DNA from 2 places in the Geobacillus sp. BMUD genome. Region 1 is predicted to be linked to the other one. Evidence: riboswitches for the same ligand, from Rfam matches in the RefSeq annotation. Region 1 holds a riboswitch; the other holds the start of a gene.
The links. A riboswitch is a leader RNA that binds a small molecule or an ion and turns the genes downstream of it on or off. The one in region 1 is predicted to bind thiamine pyrophosphate.
Positions count from the first base shown of each region.

Region 2: it holds a riboswitch for thiamine pyrophosphate, as region 1 does, so the genes downstream of both, thiC (phosphomethylpyrimidine synthase ThiC) here and tenA (thiaminase II) in region 1, are expected to answer to the same signal.

Region 1 covers NZ_SDLA01000007.1:37,439-47,348, reverse strand. Annotated here, with positions in the region: gene ETC05_RS09855 (thiazole biosynthesis adenylyltransferase ThiF) at 1-152, opposite strand, end outside; gene ETC05_RS09850 (thiazole synthase) at 149-916, opposite strand; gene thiS (sulfur carrier protein ThiS) at 918-1,121, opposite strand; gene thiO (glycine oxidase ThiO) at 1,118-2,251, opposite strand; gene tenI (thiazole tautomerase TenI) at 2,255-2,860, opposite strand; gene ETC05_RS09830 (energy-coupling factor transporter transmembrane component T family protein) at 2,877-3,659, opposite strand; gene ETC05_RS09825 (ABC transporter ATP-binding protein) at 3,656-5,110, opposite strand; gene ETC05_RS09820 (ECF transporter S component) at 5,125-5,715, opposite strand; gene tenA (thiaminase II) at 5,739-6,422, opposite strand; TPP riboswitch at 6,532-6,639, opposite strand; gene ETC05_RS09810 (class I SAM-dependent rRNA methyltransferase) at 6,785-7,969, shown strand; gene ETC05_RS09805 (MFS transporter) at 8,033-9,238, opposite strand; gene ETC05_RS09800 (YfiT family bacillithiol transferase) at 9,454-9,910, opposite strand, start outside.
Region 2 covers NZ_SDLA01000005.1:158,968-168,877, reverse strand. Annotated here, with positions in the region: gene ETC05_RS08400 (aldehyde dehydrogenase family protein) at 1-1,148, opposite strand, end outside; gene ETC05_RS08395 (thiamine pyrophosphate-binding protein) at 1,220-2,875, opposite strand; gene ETC05_RS08390 (aminotransferase class I/II-fold pyridoxal phosphate-dependent enzyme) at 2,872-4,050, opposite strand; gene thiC (phosphomethylpyrimidine synthase ThiC) at 4,932-6,620, opposite strand; TPP riboswitch at 6,795-6,908, opposite strand; gene ETC05_RS08380 (methyl-accepting chemotaxis protein) at 7,044-8,297, opposite strand; gene ETC05_RS08375 (hypothetical protein) at 8,647-8,814, shown strand; gene ETC05_RS08370 (IucA/IucC family protein) at 9,084-9,910, shown strand, end outside.

The DNA of each region.
Region 1 (9,910 bases):
AATTTGCCGATGCCAGCGCGCACGAGCGCTTCGGCATTGCCCGTGCCGAGCGCTCCAGCGCCGATCAGCACGACATGTTTTTCTCGTATTTTCTTCTGCCCTTCTTTGCCAATCGGCGCAAATAGTTGCTGCCGGGAATATCGTTCGTTCAAACAACACTCATTCCTTCCATCGGGCTGCTCGCTGACGCGTACCGTTTTTTCGGGATGCGTCCGGCTTCATAGCCGAGCCGGCCCGCTTCTACCGCCAGCTTCATCGCTTTTGCCATTTTCACTGGATCGGCCGCACCGGAAACAGCGGTGTTCAAAAGCACCCCATCCGCACCAAGCTCCATCGCCAGGGCCGCGTCCGCCGGTCCGCCGATGCCGGCGTCGACAATGACCGGCACGTTCGCCTGCTCAATGATAAAGCTCAAATTGAGCGGATTGATGATGCCTTGTCCGGACCCGATCGGCGAGGCGCCCGGCATGATCGCATGGCAGCCAAGCTCCTCTAGCCGCTTCGCCAGCACGACATCATCGGATGTGTACGGCAACACGATAAATCCTTCCTCAAGCAGCATTTCCGCCGCTTTCAACGTCTCGATCGGGTCTGGAAGGAGCGTTTTGTCGCAGCCGATCACTTCTACTTTTATCATATCACACAATCCGGATGCCTTGGCGAGCCGGGCGATGCGCACCGCCTCTTCCGCCGTTTTCGCCCCAGCGGTGTTCGGCAAAAGCTTATATTTGCTTAAATCGAGCTGCTCTAAAAAGTTCGGCTGCTCCGGAGAAAAGATGTTCATCCGCCGGACAGCGAACGTTAAAATTTCCGCCCCTGATGCTTCCACCGCTTCTTTTTGCACGTCCAAGCTCGGATATTTGCCCGTGCCGAGCAACAGACGCGAAGAGAATTCATATGGACCAATTTTCAACATCTCAACCGCCTCCTACAAAATGAACGATTTCCACGCGATCGCCATCGCGCAACGCCGTCGTCCCATACTCATGTTTTTGGATGATGCGGACATTGACTTCGACGATGCAAAGCTTATTCTCAAGCCGGAAATGGGCAAGCAAATCGCCCACCGTTTTCACCTCGTCGGGCACGGCGACCGTCTCCCCGTTAATCACTAACGTCATTCCACCCCCACCTTTCCGATATGGCGTGTCAACGAAAATGGCGCAAGGTCAAACGCCGTTTTTTTCCGCTCCACTAAGTCGGCGACAAGCAGACCGGTCAACGGGCTGAGCAAAATGCCGTTCCGGTAATGGCCAGCAGCGACAAATAAGCCGCGCCGCTCCGGATGCTCACCTAGATAAGGCAAACCGTCTTCGGTCTGCGGCCGAATGCCGCTCCATGCCGTTACCCACTCCGCCTGTTCAATGTTTGGAACAAGGTGGGCGGCGCGATGCAACAAACTCATCACCCCGCCGACCGATACGCGCCGGTCAAACGTGTTGGGCGTGGACGTCGCTCCGATGAGCAGCCGGTTTCCCGATTTTGGAACGATATAGCAGCCGTTTTTCGCAAATACCGTCGTTTGCAACAGCGGAACCGGAGTGCGCACCATGACGCACTCCCCTTTGACCGGATAAACGGAAAGCGAAAGCCCGACCCGCGCGCCAAGCCGCGCCGCCCAAGCTCCGGAAGCGATGACGACCGCCTCGGCGGAAAACGTTCCGCTTATTGTGTCTAACACATGACCGCTGCTGTCAGAACGAATGTCGAACACTTCCGTATACTCGTACAGACAAGCGCCGGCGGAGGCGGCGGCATAGGCGAGAGCGGCGGCGAAATCCGAAGCGCTCACTTGCCCATCGCCGGGAATGTACATCGCACCGGCAAGCGCTTCCGTCGCAAGACGCGGCTCGATGTCAAGCGCCTCCCCTTTCGTGAGCCACTGCACCGGTTCGCCTATGCTCCGCCAAAATGCATAATGGCGATAAAGATCGTCCGCTTCCTCCTCCGTTGTCGCTAGTTTGATCATTCCTTTTTCGACAAGGCCGATATCAATGCCGGTTCTCTCCTTCAGCTCTTCAGCCAAGGACGGCATGAGCGCCCGGCTTTGCAAGGCAAGCGGCACGAGCGGGCTCGGCGCCGAAAACTCCGATTGCGCCCCGAGCATGCCAGCCGCTGCGCTTGATGCCCCGCTTCCCATCGTTCCTTTTTCGAAAATGGCGACGCGGTGCCGCCGTTTGGCGAGTTCAAAGCCGATGGCCGCCCCAATCACTCCGCCGCCGATGATGGCGACGTCATACCGACGCGTCATCCCCTATCCCCTCCCTTTCACTATGTCTGCCAGCCGTTTGGCCTCAGCAACGGGGTCGGCGGCGAAAAAAACAGCCGACAATACCGCCACCCCGGCTGCGCCCGCTTCCAGCACCCGACGAGCGTTGCCGGCGTGAATGCCGCCGATGGCGATGACTGGAATGGACACGGCGGCCACGATTTCCGCAAGCGAGTCCAGACCGCGCGGTGGCAAACCGGGCTTGCTGTCCGTCGGAAAAATATGACCATACAAACAAAAGTGAGCGCCATCCTGTTCGGCTTGTTTCGCCTCCTCCGACCCGTGCACCGAGCAACCAACCGTCAAGTCCGGAAACGAGCGGCGGACGGCGCGCACCGGCAGGCTGTGATAAGCAAGCTGCACACCTTTGACACCGTAGACAGCGGCGACATCAACCCGGTCATTGACGATGATTTTTTGGGGCGGCACCCCGACGCGAAGCAGTGCCGCGACAAACGCCGCCGCTTCGCGCGCTGTCTTTTCCTTTTCACGAATATGAATGAAATCGGCGTACGGATGAACATGGGCGCAAATCGCCGCGAACTCGTCAGCTGTCTGCCGTCCCGTCGAAATGAAATGAAGAATCCCCATTGCCATCCCTTTCCCTCTATCGGACATCGCTGATCGGGATATATGGATAATGCATGCCGGCATAATAAGCCACCAACATCAAGGCGGCGAACAGGGCGACAAACAGGACATCATATTTGCCAAACCCCATTTCATAGTAAAACGTGCGCCGTCCATCCCCGGAAAATCGCTTTGCCTCCATCGCGACCGCAATGCGCTGGGCGCGGCGGATGCTTTGCGACAACAGCGGAACGGCGTAGCGCTTGATTTTGCCAAGGCCGCCCTTGTTCGGCACGCCGCGCACGGTCAAGGCGTAGCGGACTGTTTGAAACTCTTCGAGCATCATCGGCAACAACCGAACCGCCGCTAAAAAGCTGTATGCATACTTTGGTTTCAACTTTAGCTGCTGCATGAGCGAATAAAACAGATGCACCGGGCGAGTCGTCAGCGAAAAAATCAGCCCGAGAAGCCCAAGCGCCAAAGCGCGAACCCCAATGTGCACCCCGCGCCAAAAACTTTCCGCCGTAATATGGATGAGCCCCCAGCGAAACCATGTCGTCGTTCCTTCACCAAACATCATCATCGATGAGGCCGTCGAAACAAAGACAAGAAAAAACGGCAAAAACAACCAAAACAACACGCCCGCCGGATAGCCGGTGCCAAAGCAAAACAAAGCAAACAAAGCGAGCGAAACATTGATGAGCACGTTCGGATTGTGAATGAACAACACGGCAAAAAAAAGCACAACAAGCACAATGAGCTTTAAGCTCGGGTTCGTCTCATGAAGCCATGTCTTGCGGCAGCGAACCTCCCATTTCATCGCCCTGATCCACCTTCCGCCAACACGGGCTCTCGGATGTCAAGCCGTTCGTCCCGAACGAGCGCCCCATCTTCAATCACCCACCGTCTCGTCGCAAAGCGGCGGACGATTTGTTCATCATGTGTGACCATCATGATCGCCGCCCCTTGTTCACGGTATGCTTCAAGCATTTCGAGCAACGCGAACGTATTTTTTGCATCTTGCCCAAATGTCGGCTCATCAAGCAAAAAGAGGCGCTGGCCGGCGACGATCGACGCTGCGACGCTCAACCGCCGTTTTTGCCCAATCGACAGCTGATACGGGTGTTGGTCTTGTTGTCCAACAAGGTCAAATTCACGCAACAGACGGTCGACGATTCCCTCAATTTCCTCTTTCGGCCGCCCCTCAAGCCGAAGCGAGTAGGCGAGTTCATCACGAACCGAATGGGTGACAAATTGCCACTCCGGGTTTTGAAAAACAAAGGCGATATGGCGATAAAGCGGCCGCTTCTTTTTCACGTCCTCCCCCAACAGCGCATACTCGCCGTCTGTAAAGATGAGCTGCATGAGCGCGTGCAGCAGCGTGCTTTTGCCAGCGCCGTTCTTTCCCGTGATGGCAATCCATTCGCCGGCGTACACCGCTGCTTCAGGAACATAGATTTTCGCCTCCCGGCCGCGGAACCCGCGAAAACAGCTGAGGCGAAGAAGCTCCTCGCCTTGATGGCGAGCTTGCCGCCTTGCCGTCCGGTCATAGTCATCCCAGACGCCTGGATACCAAATCCCTTCAGCGGCAATGACGTCTTTATAATCGGAAAACACCGCCTTCGCCTCGCCGTCGGCGATGATGCGCCCATCGCGGTCAAACAACACGATCCGATCCACAAAGTCGAGCACATGTTCAATTTTATGCTCGACGATGATGATCGTTTTGCCGCGGCCCACCTGCTTCACCGTTTGCCATACCGCCTTCGTCCCTTCTTCATCGAGCAGCGCCGTCGGCTCATCCAAAAACAAGACATCCGGCTCAAGCGCCAGCACCGAAGCGAGCGCCAACCGCTGCTTCATCCCGCCGGAAAGCGTATGAATATCCGTATGCGGGGCGATCTCCAAACCGACCTGGTCCAGCAGGGCGCGGATGCGGGCGGGCATCTCGCGGCGCGGCACGCCCTGATTTTCAAGGGCAAAGGCGATTTCCTCGTCCGCATACGGCATGCAAAATTGCGCATCGGGGTCTTGAAAGACATAGCCCCACCGCTCCGGCCTCTCAAGGCGCTCCGCTTTCATTGGCACATCGATCGAGTGGGGAATGATGCCGGCCATCACTTGCAATAATGTCGACTTTCCGCATCCCGACGGACCGAGGAGAAGCACTTTCTCTCCCTCGGCAATCGAAAGCGACAAATCGCGAAACAGCAGTCTGTCGCCCCCGGGAAATTTCAGGCGAAGCCGGTCAACCGCAATTGCTTGTTTCATCGCCATTCGCCGCCTTACCGGTTCAACGCATCGTAATCATCTTTTGAAGCCGACCGCCACATTTGCGTCACTCCGGTTTTTTCGAGCGCTTTTGCCAATGAAACAGCAAACACACCGGAGATGAGGATGGCGCCAATAAAACGCGCCAGCAAAAAGAGCGCCATATTCCATGGAGCAAGCGCCTCAATATAGCCTTTGTAAAAGTCCATGATGAGCGAGCCGACCGTCGCCCCGACCGCACCGAGCGAGACAACGAACGCATCGAAGCGCCGATAGCGGAAGGCGGCAAAGACAAGCTCGGCCAACAGCCCTTGTACAACCCCGTAAATGAGCACTTCAAGCCCCCATTGCGATCCCATGATCAGCTCGCCGGACGAAGCGGCAATCTCCGCGAGCAACGCCACCCCTGGTTTGCGGATCAACAAATAGGCAAGCGAAGAAGCGATAAACCACATGCCGTAAATGAGTTGATCGAGATGAAACCCTACTGCTCCCACCGCGCTATATAGTGGGCCCCATAATTTGTAAATCACGCCAAACACAATCGCAATGACGATCGTCGTTAAAATATCCGCCAATTTTAACCCTTTTGCCTTCGCTTCCATCCTGTTCTCCTCCTTGTCTCACGTCAACGGCTTACCGCCAATTCAACCGACGGCCACTGCTCAAGCCGGTACGCCATCTCCCAAAACTCGTACTCATATTCGCTGCTGATGAGGAAATGCCGCTTCATCCGATGGCGATCCTCTTCGGTGACCGCGTCAGCGATGGCGTCAAGCCGCGCGATTTGCTCTTCTACAAGTGAGCGGAACCAGTCGGAACTGTAGGTGCTGATCCATTTTTCATAAATCGGATCATTCGGGCGGCACGTTTTCAAACGCTCGCCAATTTCGTAATACAGCCAGTAGCATGGCAAAATGGCGGCGATGACATCACCGAGATGCCCTTCATACGCAGCACGGTACATGTGCGACGTATAGGCGTACGCCGTCGGCGCCGGAATGAACGCCGCCCTCTCTTCCTCCGTAATGCCTAGCAGCTTGGCGAACGTTTCATGCAGCGACAGCTCGGCTTCGCACGTGCTTTGTGCATGGTGCGCCATCCGGGCCGTTGTCGCCAAATCCGGCGATTTCGCCGCTCCGATCGCCTGCACGCGGGCAAAATGGCGCAAATAATAGGCATCTTGCATCACGTAATAGCGAAATTTCTCGCGCTCCAGCGTCCCCTGGCCAAGCTCCTGAACGAACGGATGGCGAAAACTCGCCTGCCAGATTGGATCGGCCGCCTGGCGCAATTGTTTGGCAAATGACATTCGTCCTCCCCCTTTTTGGCAAAATAAAAACGCCGCTTCCTTTGCCCTTGGGCGTAAAGAAAGCGGCGTGGGCATGCGACGACGTTGGCAAGGCAAAGCCTAGCCTTACTGTGCTGCTCCTCCACTTCCCTACGCTGGCATTACCCAGATCAGGTGCTAAGGGTCTCAAAGGCACACTTTGATCTCAGCCTTTCTAAAGGCCCCCCTAGTGGATGATGATGGTGCAATTTTCAGTTTTCTTTACCACTTATCATACCACGACGGCGGCGGTTGTCAATCTTTTTTTCGCCGACGTTGCGCCGCACGTTTCAATCCGCTATGATAAAAACGCAGCAATTGACGATTGGATGGGAGTGGAAACGATGGCGAAAGTGATCCTAAAACGGAAACGGAAAAAACGACTTGAGCAAGGGCACCCATGGATTTTTCAAAGTGAAGTCGACCGCATCGAAGGCGATGTAGCGCCGGGCGACTTCGTTGACATTTACAATCATCAAGGGTATTGGCTGGCGAAAGGATATATCAACCCTGCTTCGCAAATCATCGTCCGCGTCTTGACACAAAACCCAAACGATGAACTCGATGAGCGCTTTTTCATCGACCGCATCCGTCAGGCGTGGGCGTACCGTGAACGGATGATTCCCGGCGTTCGCTCCTGCCGCGCCGTCTATGGCGAGGCCGACTTTTTGCCCGGATTGATCGTCGACAAATATGAAGATGTGCTGGTTGTGCAAATTTTGGCGCTCGGCATGGAAAAACGGAAAGACTGGATCTTGCGCGGCTTGCTTGACGTGTTTGCCCCAAGGGCCATTTATTTGCGCAACGATGTATCTGTTCGGGAGCTTGAGGGTCTCAAACAAGAAAAAGGCTTTTGGTACGGGGAATCGGAAACTGAAATCGAAATTGAGGAAAACGGCGTGAAATACATCGTCGATATTGAGAACGGGCAAAAAACGGGCTTTTTCTTCGACCAACGGCAAAACCGCGCTGCCCTTCGTCCGCTCATCGGTCCGGAGACGACGGTGCTCGACTGCTTCACCCATACCGGCTCCTTTATGCTGAACGCTTGTCTGTATGGAGCAAAACATGCTACTGCCGTCGATATTTCTGAACATGCCATCGAGACCGCGAAACGGAACGCTGCGTTAAACGGATTCACGAACGTTGAATTTGTCGTCGCCAACGCCTTCGACTATTTGCGCGAGTCGGTGCGCGCTGGCAAACAGTGGGATGTCGTCATCATCGACCCGCCGGCGTTCGCGAAATCGGCCCATGCCGTCCCGAAGGCGCTGCGCGGCTATAAAGACATTAACTTAAACGGTTTGAAGCTTGTCAAAGACGGCGGCTTTTTCGTCACATCAAGCTGCTCGTACCACGTCCGCCCGCACCTATTTCAAGAGATGATTGCTGATGCGGCATTTGACGCGAAAAAAGTGCTTCGTCAAGTATATTGGAACGGCGCCGGCTACGACCACCCGAAACTCCTTGCCGCGGAAGAAGGCGACTACTTAAAATTCGCCATTTACGAAGTGTATTCCCGGCGGTGACGAGCCGCGCTCAAAGGCCGTTTCGATGCGCCGCTGGGCAGAAAAAACGCCTAGGGGCTATCCCTAAGCGTTTTTTCGTTCCCTGGGGCGAAGCGATTGTTTTTTGTGCAAAACCGACAAATAGACAAGCATCGAAAGGAGCACCGAACCGCTAGCAGCTAAATAAATGCTCGGATAACCGAACCAATGGCTGATTTGCCCAAACACCATCGCCCCGACGCCGACCCCTAAATCAAAAAATGAGAAAAATGTCGCGTTCGCCATTCCCTTGCGGTGGGCAGGAGCCCGCTCGACCGACCACGCCTGCAGCCCCGGCTGCACCATGCCAAAGCCGAAACCGTACAGCACCGCCGCCAAAAGCAACGCCCATTCTCCCGGCAGCCAAGCGAGAAGAAGCATCGCCAACAAAATCAGCCCCGCGCCAGGGAGAAAAACGGCCCGATGCCCTTTTCGGTCATACAACTGGCCAGCGAACGTTCGCGTCACCATCAAGGCAAGCGCATAAAGCAAAAAGTACAGCTGCAGGCCACCGATCTGTTTTTGCGCCGTATACAGAGGCAAGAACGAGGCGATGCCGCCGAACGTCACCGTCAAGAAAAACAACAATACCGACGGAGTCAAGGCACTTTTTTCGTACAAATCCCATTTATTCATTCCTTTGCCATGCACGGCTTCCGCTTTTTTATACGTAATCGCGGCGGCAAACAGCACCGAAGCCACTCCAAGCGCTGCACAAATGGCAAACAGATGGCTAAACGAAATCATGGCGGCAAGCACAAGTCCAAGGGACGGACCAAACGCCAAGGCGATATTCCCAGACAGCCCGTAATAGCCCATCCCTTCCCCGCGTCGGCTCGCTGGAATGATGTCCGTCGCTACCGTTCCGGATGCGGTTGTCGAAAACCCCCAGCCGATTCCTTGGACGATCCGCATCAAAAAGAGAAGGAAAATGCTTGAGATCAAGCTGTAGGAGCCGACAGAAATGACGAAAATGAGAAGCCCTAATAAAAACACAAACCGGCGCCCTTTCGTCTCAAGCGCATGGCCGGCGAACGGACGGACGATGAGCGCCGAAAACGTAAACACGCCGACGACAACGCCAATCAGCTGATCGTTGCCGCCCAAATGCTCGACAAACAGCGGAATGGTCGGCAGCGTCATTTGAAACCCAAGAAACACAAAAAAATTAGCCAAACAAATCAAAACGAAATCTTTCGTCCATATTTTTTCTTTTTGTTCTTCAATAAGCGGCTGCTGCTCCGCTCCCATACCGATCCCCCTTGCGAACTATGTATTTCGTGTCCCTTAATATTTGTTAGTATAACATAATCATATGCCGCCATTTAAGCAAAATGCTATTTCATTGTTCTCCCGGCAGGATGACGACAAAACGGCCGCCCAGCCGACAGGGTTCCCGGTGTTGTTTGCGCAGCATCATCCTTCCATTGTGCGTAAGAAAAAAGCCGCCGAAGAATCGGCAGCCTTTACCATCCTTTTCGTTTGCGCAACGACGTAATTTGCGCGGTATGATGTTTCCCATGCCATGCATACAACGCGGTCAATACATACAGAGGCATCTCACCAACCGCCCCTTCCGGCCGAACGGTTCGGTGAAAATCTGCTTCCGTCATCGATTCAAGCAACGCCGTCCATCGCGCATGCAGCCCGTCAAGCATTAAAAGCGACGGTTCAATGGGCAACGAGCGGGCATCAACTGTTTTCGCCCATTCGCTTTCTGCAAACGACTTCACCGTCGGGCCGTCTTCCGTCATCCCCCATTTCGTGCGCAAAAACGCATTCATGCTTGCATCAGCCAAATGATGGACGACTTGGGCGACCGTCCAGCCGCCGGCGCGGTACGGCGTGTTCAGCTGTTCATCGTTCAAGCCGGAAACAGCGGTTCTTAAGGCATTCGGCAACTCGCGCACAGCGGCGATCCAT
Region 2 (9,910 bases), on a different contig from region 1:
ATTTCTTCGCGGGCGATGCGCATATTCGGCGTGACATCGGTGAAAATCGTCGGTGCGTAGTAAAAGCCGCGCGCATAGTCGCCTTCACGCAATATATAACCGCCCACAAGCAGCTTCGCCCCTTCTTCTACGCCAATACGCACGTAGTGGTCAATTTTTTGCAGCGCCTCTTCGTGGATGACGGGTCCGACTTTGACCGTTTCATCGAGCCCGTTGCCAATTCTCAATGTTTTCACGGCTTCAAGCAGACGCCGTTCAAGCTCCTGTTTCACCCGCTCATGGACAATGACCCGGCTGCACGCCGTGCACCGCTGGCCTGATGTACCGAATGCACTCCAGATGATGCCGTCCACCGCCAATGTCAAATCAGCATCATCCATCACAATGACAGCGTTTTTTCCTCCCATTTCAAGCGAAACTTTTTTCAACAGCCGTCCACATTTTTCCGCAATCATCCGCCCGACTTCATTCGATCCGGTAAACGAGATGACCTTGACATCCGGATGTTCGACGAGCGCATTGCCAGCTGTCGGCCCGTCGCCATGGACAACATGAAACACTCCCGGCGGCAAGCCCGCTTCTTCAAAAATGCGAGCCAACTCCTGCGCCATGATCGGCGTCTCGGGAGCCGGCTTCCACACGACCGCATTGCCGGCAACAATCGCCGGGAATGATTTCCAAGTGGCGATGGCAATAGGGAAATTCCATGGCGTGATGATGCCGACCACTCCAACCGGCACGCGGACGCTCATGGCAAATTTGTCCTTCAGTTCAGACGGCGTCGTATCACCAAACAGTCGGCGGCCTTCCCCAGCCATGTAAAACGCCATATCAATGCCTTCCTGCACTTCGCCGCGCGCTTCCTCAATCACTTTGCCCATTTCCATCGTCAACAGCCGAGCCAACTGTTCTTTCCGCTCCTTTAGCAACATCCCGACTCTATATAAAACTTCCGCGCGTTTTGGCGCCGGCACGAGCGCCCACCGTTTTTGCGCTTCTTTGGCTGCCTGAACCGCTTCATCGATATCGTTTGGACCAGACATCGCCACCTCGGCAATCGTTTCCCCTGTCGCCGGATTGATCACCGGCGCAAATTGCCCGGTGCTTGGCTCCTTCCATTCTCCATTGATATAATTTTGGATTTTCACTGTATACTCCCCCCATTTTTTCTAGATGATTTATTAAGATAATTTATACATTGAACGCCGGGTGATGATCGTCAGGACTTCCTCTTGGCCCGCAAGTCTTGGATCGTTGCCGCCACCGAAATGTGGTCCGGATCGGTCAACACTTCAATCACCGTCGGCTTCTTGGCTTCAAACGCCAACAGAAGCGCTTCCGTGAACTGTTGTTCCGTCTGCACTTGGAATCCGCGGCTGTTCAAGCATTCTGCCAACCGGGCAAACGACACGCGGCCTAAATCGGTGCCGATGACCCGCCCCGGAAACTGCAGTTCTTGATGCATGCGGATGGTGCCGTACATATGATTGTTAAACACAATGCTGATGATCGGAATATCGTATCGTGCGGCTGTTTCCAACTCCTGCACCGTCATCATAAAACCGCCGTCCCCCGATAAAGAAACGACAGTCCGGTCAGGAAAGGCCAGTTTGGCGCCAATGGCAGCCGGCATGCCATATCCCATCGCTCCAGACGTCGGACCGATGTACGTGTGTCCATCCCCAAACGGGAAAAAGGCATGAAGCCAACCGGCGAAATTCCCGGCATCGTTCGTAATGACCGCATTTTTCGGCAAATGACGCCCTAAACTCGCCATGACCGCTTCATGAAGATTTCGTTTTTCAAGCGGCAACGCGGCCGTTTGTTCGTACCGTTTCCTCCGTTCAGCCACCCATTCTTGCCAAGACGGTCGCACCGCGAGATCGAGCAAACGGGACAGCGCTTCCCGACAGTCAGCCCAAACCGCAATATCCGGTGCATACACTTTTCCGAACCCATCGCTGTCGATATCGATATGAATCAGCGTCTGCGTTGGAGATAGCAAACGGTAATCTTGCGTCGTCACTTCCGACAGCCGCGTCCCCAACGCAATCACCACATCGGCCTGCTCGGCCGTTTCCATGACCTCTTTCGGCGCCCCTAGGCCTAGGTGGCCGACATAGCACGGATGGTTGTGGGGAAACACATCATGCCTCCGGAACGCCGCCATCACCGGAAGTGAATACTTTTCCGCCCACAAGCGCAGCAACGGCTCCGCCCCCGACCATTTGACACCGCCGCCGGCAATCACGAGCGGCCGTTGGGCGCGCTCAAGGCGCTCTTGGATGTTCCGTATATCTTCTTGCCTTGGAGCCGGTTTCGGTGCATGGGTCTCGGCCAGCACCGCTTCCGTTATCGTTTTGGAAAATAGATCTTCTGGCAGTGAAACGACGACGGGGCCGGGCCGTCCTGTTTTCGCCATGCGAAACGCCCGTTGCACCAGCTCGGGCACCCGCTCGGCTTCGTGAATTTCAACCGCCCATTTTGCGATCGGTCGAAAAAACGCTTCCATATCGACTTCCTGAAATCCTTCACGCCCTAGGAAGCGGCTGTTCACTTGCCCCAAAAACACGACCATCGGAGTGGAATCTTGCCTCGCGGTATGGACGCCGATCGCCAAGTTCGCCCCACCAACCGCTCGTGTGGCCAGCACGACGCCGCACTTCCGTGACGCTTTCGCATATCCTTCCGCCATAAACGAGGCTCCCCCCTCATGGCGGGTGGAGATGAATTCGATGGACGGCTCATCGTAGATGGCATCAAGCAACGGCAAATAACTTTCCCCCGGCACACCAAACACATGACGGATCTGTTCCTGTTTTAGACATTCAACGATGGCTTGAGCCACCGTGATGTGATGTATCGTTCGCTTCATGGCGCCGATTCCCCCCAATCCACGTGCTTCCATCGTTCAACGGCTTGCTGCAGACGCTCCATCGGCGCTGACAGCGATACGCGGACATATCCTTCCCCGGCGGATCCAAACGCTGTTCCTGGTGTTACAATGACCCCCGCTTCTTCCAGCAGTTTGGCGGCAAACTGCTCGGACGAGTATCCGTCGCAAACGGGAACCCATAAGAAAAAGGTCGCTTTCGGACGCTGCACGTCGATGCCCAATTCTCGGAGTTTCTCGACCATCATATTCATGCGTTGTTCATAAATGCGGCTATTTTCTCGAATAAACGTCCGTCCGTTCGTTAAAGCAGCCACCGCTGCTTTCTGAATCGGAATAAACTGACATGTGTCTGTGTTGCTTTTGATCACCGAAAGCGCTCGAATCATGTCACGATTTCCGACCACATATCCGATGCGGCAACCGGCCATGTTATAGCTTTTGGACAACGATCCAAATTCCACCGCCACTTCCTTTGCCCCGTCCACCTGCAAAATGCTCGGTGCCTGAAAACCGGCAAACGTCACGAACGAGTAGGCCGCATCATGAGCAATGAACATCTGGTGCTGACGGGCAAGTGAAACGGCTTCGGCAAATACATCCAAATCAGCAGTGGCGGCCGTCGGATTGCTCGGATAATTGAGAAACATGATTTTCGCTTGGTCATAAACAGACGAAGGAAGCGCATCAAACCGGGGAATATAACCATGTTGCGCATCGAGCGGAAGCGATAGACTCTGTCCACGGGCAAAATGGACAGCCGTCCGGTAAACGGGATAGCCCGGATCAGGCACTAAGGCGAGCTCGCCGGGATTGAGAACGGCTTGCAGCAAATGGACGATTCCTTCTTTTGAGCCGATTAACGCCAACACCTCGGTCTCCGGATCGAGCTTGACGCCATATTCCCGTTCATAAAAACGCGCGACCGCTTCCCGGTACTCCCTGCAGCCGCCATATGGCGAATACGTATAGTGCTCCGGTACATCAAGCGCTTCTTTCAATGTTTCGATGACAAAGGAAGGAGGCGGCAAATCGGGGGCGCCGATCCCTAAATCAATGACATCGACCCCGAGCTTTAGCAGTTCTTCTTTTTTCTTCTGAAATCGGGAGAACAAATATGGCGGCATCGTCTGCACAATATCGGAAAATGTGTTCAATCCCATCCCTCCTCATGGGCCTTCGTTTCAGTTTATGCGCGCGCCCATCGCCCTCATGCCCGTTTCACTTTCAAGAGGCTGCCTACAATACAAACAGATTTCCCAAAATAAAGACATCATCAAAATCCTTTTTCTCGGAAATCGGTTGATGCTGGGGAAATGATTATGTTTTTTCACTAGAAGGTCAGTGATTTTGCAGGAGATGCAGCCCGACCACGGAATGTATCAAATTGAGCAATCTTTCAAAATCTGCTTTTCTCTCTTACGAGAAACATCGAGTTGACGGAACCCATCGTTTTTTGCCAACCTTCTAGTGCTAGAAAGACGCGATCAACCTTCTGAAAACCGCCCCTTTCGCCATAAAAAGAAGCGGCCGGCATCATCCACGGTTCGATGACGCAACTGGCCGCTGTCTATGGAAGCAAAACGCCGGCGAAGGCGCCGCAATAGACTGCGCAGTTTTCCCCTCATGATCATTCTATGACTAGAAATTTGTACCTTATGCCATTATCATAATCGATTTGAAATGATTTGTAAATATATTTTTTTGAAAATTATATATTTTATATGTATTATGAACCTAAGACTGACCCAAAAGGTTGTTTTTCCTGAAACAAAACACCACCTGTCATTTCTTCATGATTGTTTTATGCCTACATACGGTAATAACATAAGGAAATCCTGATCCTTTTGGAACAACCTCTCCTAATTTACGTTAATGAGGAGACGCACCGATTTGCAGGACAAACAAGGGGGCGACGAACGTTCGCCCCCTTCCACTGCTTCGATCAGCACCCGAGCGTTTTCCAGCTCATGCTTTTTCTGTTGATCGAACTTCCATATCCTTATTTACCTATTTCGAGCAGCGCAGCCCCTTCTTGTCATTGATACAGCGACGACCCTTGCTGAACAAATTGTTTCGCTTTTTCTTTCATCCCTTCCTCTTTGATTTTCCGTTGCAATTCATGAGAAATGTTCATCGAGCAAAACTTCGGTCCGCACATCGAACAAAAATGGGCTGTCTTCGCCGCCTCAGCCGGCAATGTTTCATCATGGTACTCGCGGGCCCGTTCCGGATCAAGCGATAAGTTGAACTGATCGTTCCAGCGAAATTCAAAGCGCGCCTTCGAGAGCGCATCGTCGCGCTGCTGGGCAGCTGGATGCCCTTTCGCCAGATCAGCCGCGTGGGCCGCGATTTTATAGGCCACGACCCCGGCGCGTACGTCCTCTTTATTCGGCAGCCCTAAATGTTCTTTAGGCGTTACGTAACAAAGCATCGCCGTTCCATAAGCGCCAATGATGGCGGCGCCAATGGCTGATGTAATATGGTCATACCCGGGTGCGATGTCGGTGACCAGCGGCCCTAACGTATAAAACGGCGCCCCATGGCAAATTTCCTGTTCCCGCTCGACATTTTCGCGAATTTTATGCATCGGAATGTGTCCTGGCCCTTCGATCATCACTTGCACATCATGCTTCCAGGCGATTTTCGTCAGCTCGCCGAGCGTCTCCAGTTCGGCAAATTGGGCCTCATCGTTCGCATCGGCGATAGAACCGGGGCGCAAGCCGTCGCCAAGGGAGATCGCGACATCGTATTGTTTCAAAATTTCGCAAATGTCTTCAAAATGCGTATACAAAAAGTTTTCTTCATGGTGGGCGAGACACCATTGGGCGATGATCGAGCCGCCGCGCGAGACGATGCCGGTCGTCCGGTTGGCGGTGAGCGGAATGTAATGAAGACGCACGCCGGCGTGGATCGTCATGTAGTCAACTCCTTGCTCGGCTTGCTCGATGAGCGTCTCGCGGTACACGTCCCATGTCAGCTTCTCCGGCACCCCTCCTACCTTTTCGAGCGCCTGATAAATCGGCACCGTTCCCACTGGGACCGGCGAATTGCGGATGATGTACTCGCGCGTTTCATGAATGTGTTTGCCTGTCGATAAGTCCATCACCGTATCGGCGCCCCAACGCACCGCCCAAAGCAATTTTTCCACTTCATCTTCAATCGATGAAGAAACAGCCGAGTTGCCGATATTGGCATTAATTTTTACATGGAAACGACGGCCAATGATCATTGGTTCGCTCTCTGGATGGTTAATATTGGCTGGAATAATGGCCCGACCAGCGGCGACTTCTTGGCGGACAATTTCTGGATCGATTTGTTCACGAATCGCGACAAACTCCATTTCTGGCGTAATGATCCCCCGTTTGGCGTAATGCATTTGTGTCACGGTTTTTCCAGTCTTCGCCCTTAATGGACGGCGCACAAACGGAAGCGGACGTTGGATGGCAACAGAAGGCCGCTCCATTTCCTCCACATCCCCGCGCTCGACAATCCAGCGGCGGCGAAGAGGAGGCAAGCCTTTTTCTACGTCCGGTTCAAAATCGGGATCCGTATACGGGCCCGTCGTATCGTACACACGCACCGGTTTGTTTTCCACCATTCCTTGTGGCGTTTTCGTTGGCGACAAGGCAATCTCTCTCATCGGCACGCGCACATCCGGGCGCGACCCTTCGATGTACACTTTGCGGCTTTCCGGAAACGACATAAACGAGCGGATGTTTTCCATGCGTGGCTCCCCTTTCAACATAAAATGAAGATCAGATCTGAAGCCACACCGTCTGAAGAGGGGCAAACACGAGAATCAGTGATGGCGGCCAATCGAAAATAAAAACAGGTTCCGACATCGGAACCTGATCGAAGGCAAAAGGCCAAATGGACAAGATATACGTCTACGTCCATCTATTCCCGCTGCCTGCTTCCCTACGCTGGCATGACCCAGATCAGGTTCAAAGGGTCAAAGAACTTCATCGCGTTCTTTTCTCAGCCCGGCTCTCGGACTCCCCTAGCAGATAAGCGTATAACAATGATGCCTGACTTTTTTTATTTTATCAGTCCATTGTCAAAGATGCAAACCATTTTGTTCCAAACGTTGGCTCCCACACGTCGTTTGCAAGCCCCTCTTTCTCGGAGAAAGCGTCCTGTTCCTCACTCACACAGAAAATTTCTTCAGCATGGCCCGCATCTCGTCCGCCATCTGACCGAGCGATGTCGACGAAGAGGCGATTTCCTCGACGGAAGCCATTTGTTCCTGCGTCGCTGCCGATACGTTGGCCGCACCGGACGCTGACTGTTCGACAATATGGGTCATTTGTTGGAGTGCATCATTTACTTGACGAGCATGCGCTGTCATTTGCTCAATAGCGGACGATACTTGTCCAATTTGTTCACTCACTTGACCGATTTCCTGGCGAATATGGGCAAATGATTGGCCGCAGACCGCCGCAACGTTTAATCCTTTTGCCACCTCAGCGATCACCTGTTCAGTGGATGCAACCGCCCGTTTCGTTTCTTCTTGAATATAAACAATCAGTTCGGAAATTTGTTGAGCTGAACGAGCGGATTGTTCTGCGAGCTTCCGCACTTCATCTGCGACGACCGCAAACCCTTTCCCTTGCTCACCGGCGCGCGCCGCTTCGATCGCCGCATTGAGCGCCAACAAATTCGTCTGCGACGCAATGCCAGTGATCGCTTCCGTAATCTGTCCAATCTCATTGGAGCGCTCCCCAAGACCTTTCACCAACTGGCCGAGCGTTTGCACATGATCATAAATGAACCGCATTTGCTCGGACATTTGCCCAATCGATTGCTTGCCATCCTCAGCTTTCTCCGACGTTTTCTCGGCCCGGTGCGCCACATCTTTCGTAAGGCAAGCGACGTCGCTCAATGTTTTAGAAATATCATGCACGGACGCGGCGTTGGTGCGGACAGCATCGGCCTGCTCCTCCGCGCCTGTCGCAAGCGTTTCCATCGTTGTCGCAATTTGCTCTGTCGCTTTCGTCGTCTGTTCAGCAACAGCAGCAAGATGCTGAGAATATTGCGCTACCTCTTCGGCATGATGTTGGATTTGCCTCATCACACTTTGCCAAGCGTCTGCCATATCGTTTAACGACGCCGCAATCGGCCGCAGCTGCTGCACGCGATCAAGCGGTACGCGTACCGTCAAATCTCCGCCTGTCATCTTGCCTAAATGTTCATTAATAACAGCAATCGGGGCAACAAACCGCCGGTAATTGAGCGTTGCCGAAACGAAGCCGAGCATCGCGCCAAACAGCACCGTAGCAACAAGCGTCCACCAAAATGCCGCGCCGCGAATGCCGTTGACCAAGCATGTGGCAAGGCCGATCGCCGCTGTGCCAGGAATGACAACGAACATTGTGCGAATGATATAAGCGCTTAACGACAATCCATTCTCCTCCTTTTTCTATCGTGCAAACAGTTTTGTCGTCGTCATAGACTTGATATATTCGTCAACTTGCGTTGGTTTTCCTGCTTTATCGCCCAACCGAACATCCTTTATATGACAGGAGTTCAGTAAAAGTATCAGAAAATGTTATTATACCAAGGTTTTATCCCCTCCTCGAATCTCACTTATCGAGTGAGCAGCAAAAACGTTATATTTATTCATTGTTCTCAGCAGCTTGGACACATTTTTCACATGGAAAAATTCTATTGCTAGCAAAAGGGAATTGGATTAAAACAGAAATTATGTTATAAATATTCATTTACGAGATCAATAGAATGGAGGATCATCCATGAATAGGAAGATGATTGGCGGGGCACTTGCCTTCAGTTTGTTGGCATTCTCCCCTTGGACGGCCACGCAAGCTGAGCCGATCAAATGGACGAACGTCAATGCGTTTGAAGAACAAAACGGGAGCTTATTCAACCAAGAAAACGATGACTTTGTCAAGTTTTCGTAAATTAAAATCGTTGATTCATAAACGCGTGGAAAGGTTGTTCATTCATTAGCGACCCCCCCTCGCTAGAACGTTTTTCCTTTAAATTACCGACTTCTGAGGCGGAACCTTTATAATTCTTCCTCCCATAAATCGAACTAACCAGTTTTTCTTACTCCCCTCCCTATCTCTTGGACGGAAAGACTATTTTTTATCCCTCTATTGAAAATGATAATCATTTATATTATGATATTTAACGATATTGATAATCGTTATCAAATGGAGGGGTCCCCTTGCATTCGATCCGCCTCTTTCTTGATGAGGAAGAAAAAACATATCAGTCTTTACAAACGATTGATCCGTCGCTGGCTCGTTTGTTTTTGTCTATTTTGCCAAATAGCCGGCGACGCATCGCCGGCCGGCTGCTACAGGCGCTCATTCGCGAACGGCTTATTCCCCTTGACCGGGTCATCTGGAAGTGTGCGGGGGAAGAATGGGAGCTTTTCATCCCACTTTCCGGGACAAAACAGATCAAAGCGGCGATAACGGAACGGTTCAACCTCGGTCAATTTGTCGTCGCGCATCTTTGGCTGCTCGACGGAAAGGAGCGAACCCCCCTCTCCTCTCCTTTGGAGCTGCTCGAGCTTCTTCGGAGCGAAGGGCTCATCGGTTCCGCGCCAAACTGGAGCGGATTTTGCGCCGAAATCGCCAACAGCGTAATTAATGACGCGCTTGTCCAAGCCGCGGCCGAGCGGCGAAGAAGCCGGCGGCGCGACGCCTACGGGAAGTGCTCCTCTTCGCTCGAGTGGGTGCGCGCTCAGCCGCGGCCGTTCAGTCCGCTCGTCTTTTATGAACAGGCGGTCATTGACGGACATACGCTACATCCGTGCGCCAAAACAAGGCTTGGTTTCAGCGTCCAAGATATGATTGAGTATTCGCCGGAATGGGAAGCCAACGTCTCTCTCCCCTTGCTGGCGGTGCATCGCAGCCATTGCCGTTTTGTTTCCTTTTCCTACGGACGGATGGCAGATTGGGTTTACGAACAAGATGAAACGTTGCAGTCCGTTGTACAAAACGCGTTGCGGACATACGGCCTGTCTGAATGCGAATACGACGTCAT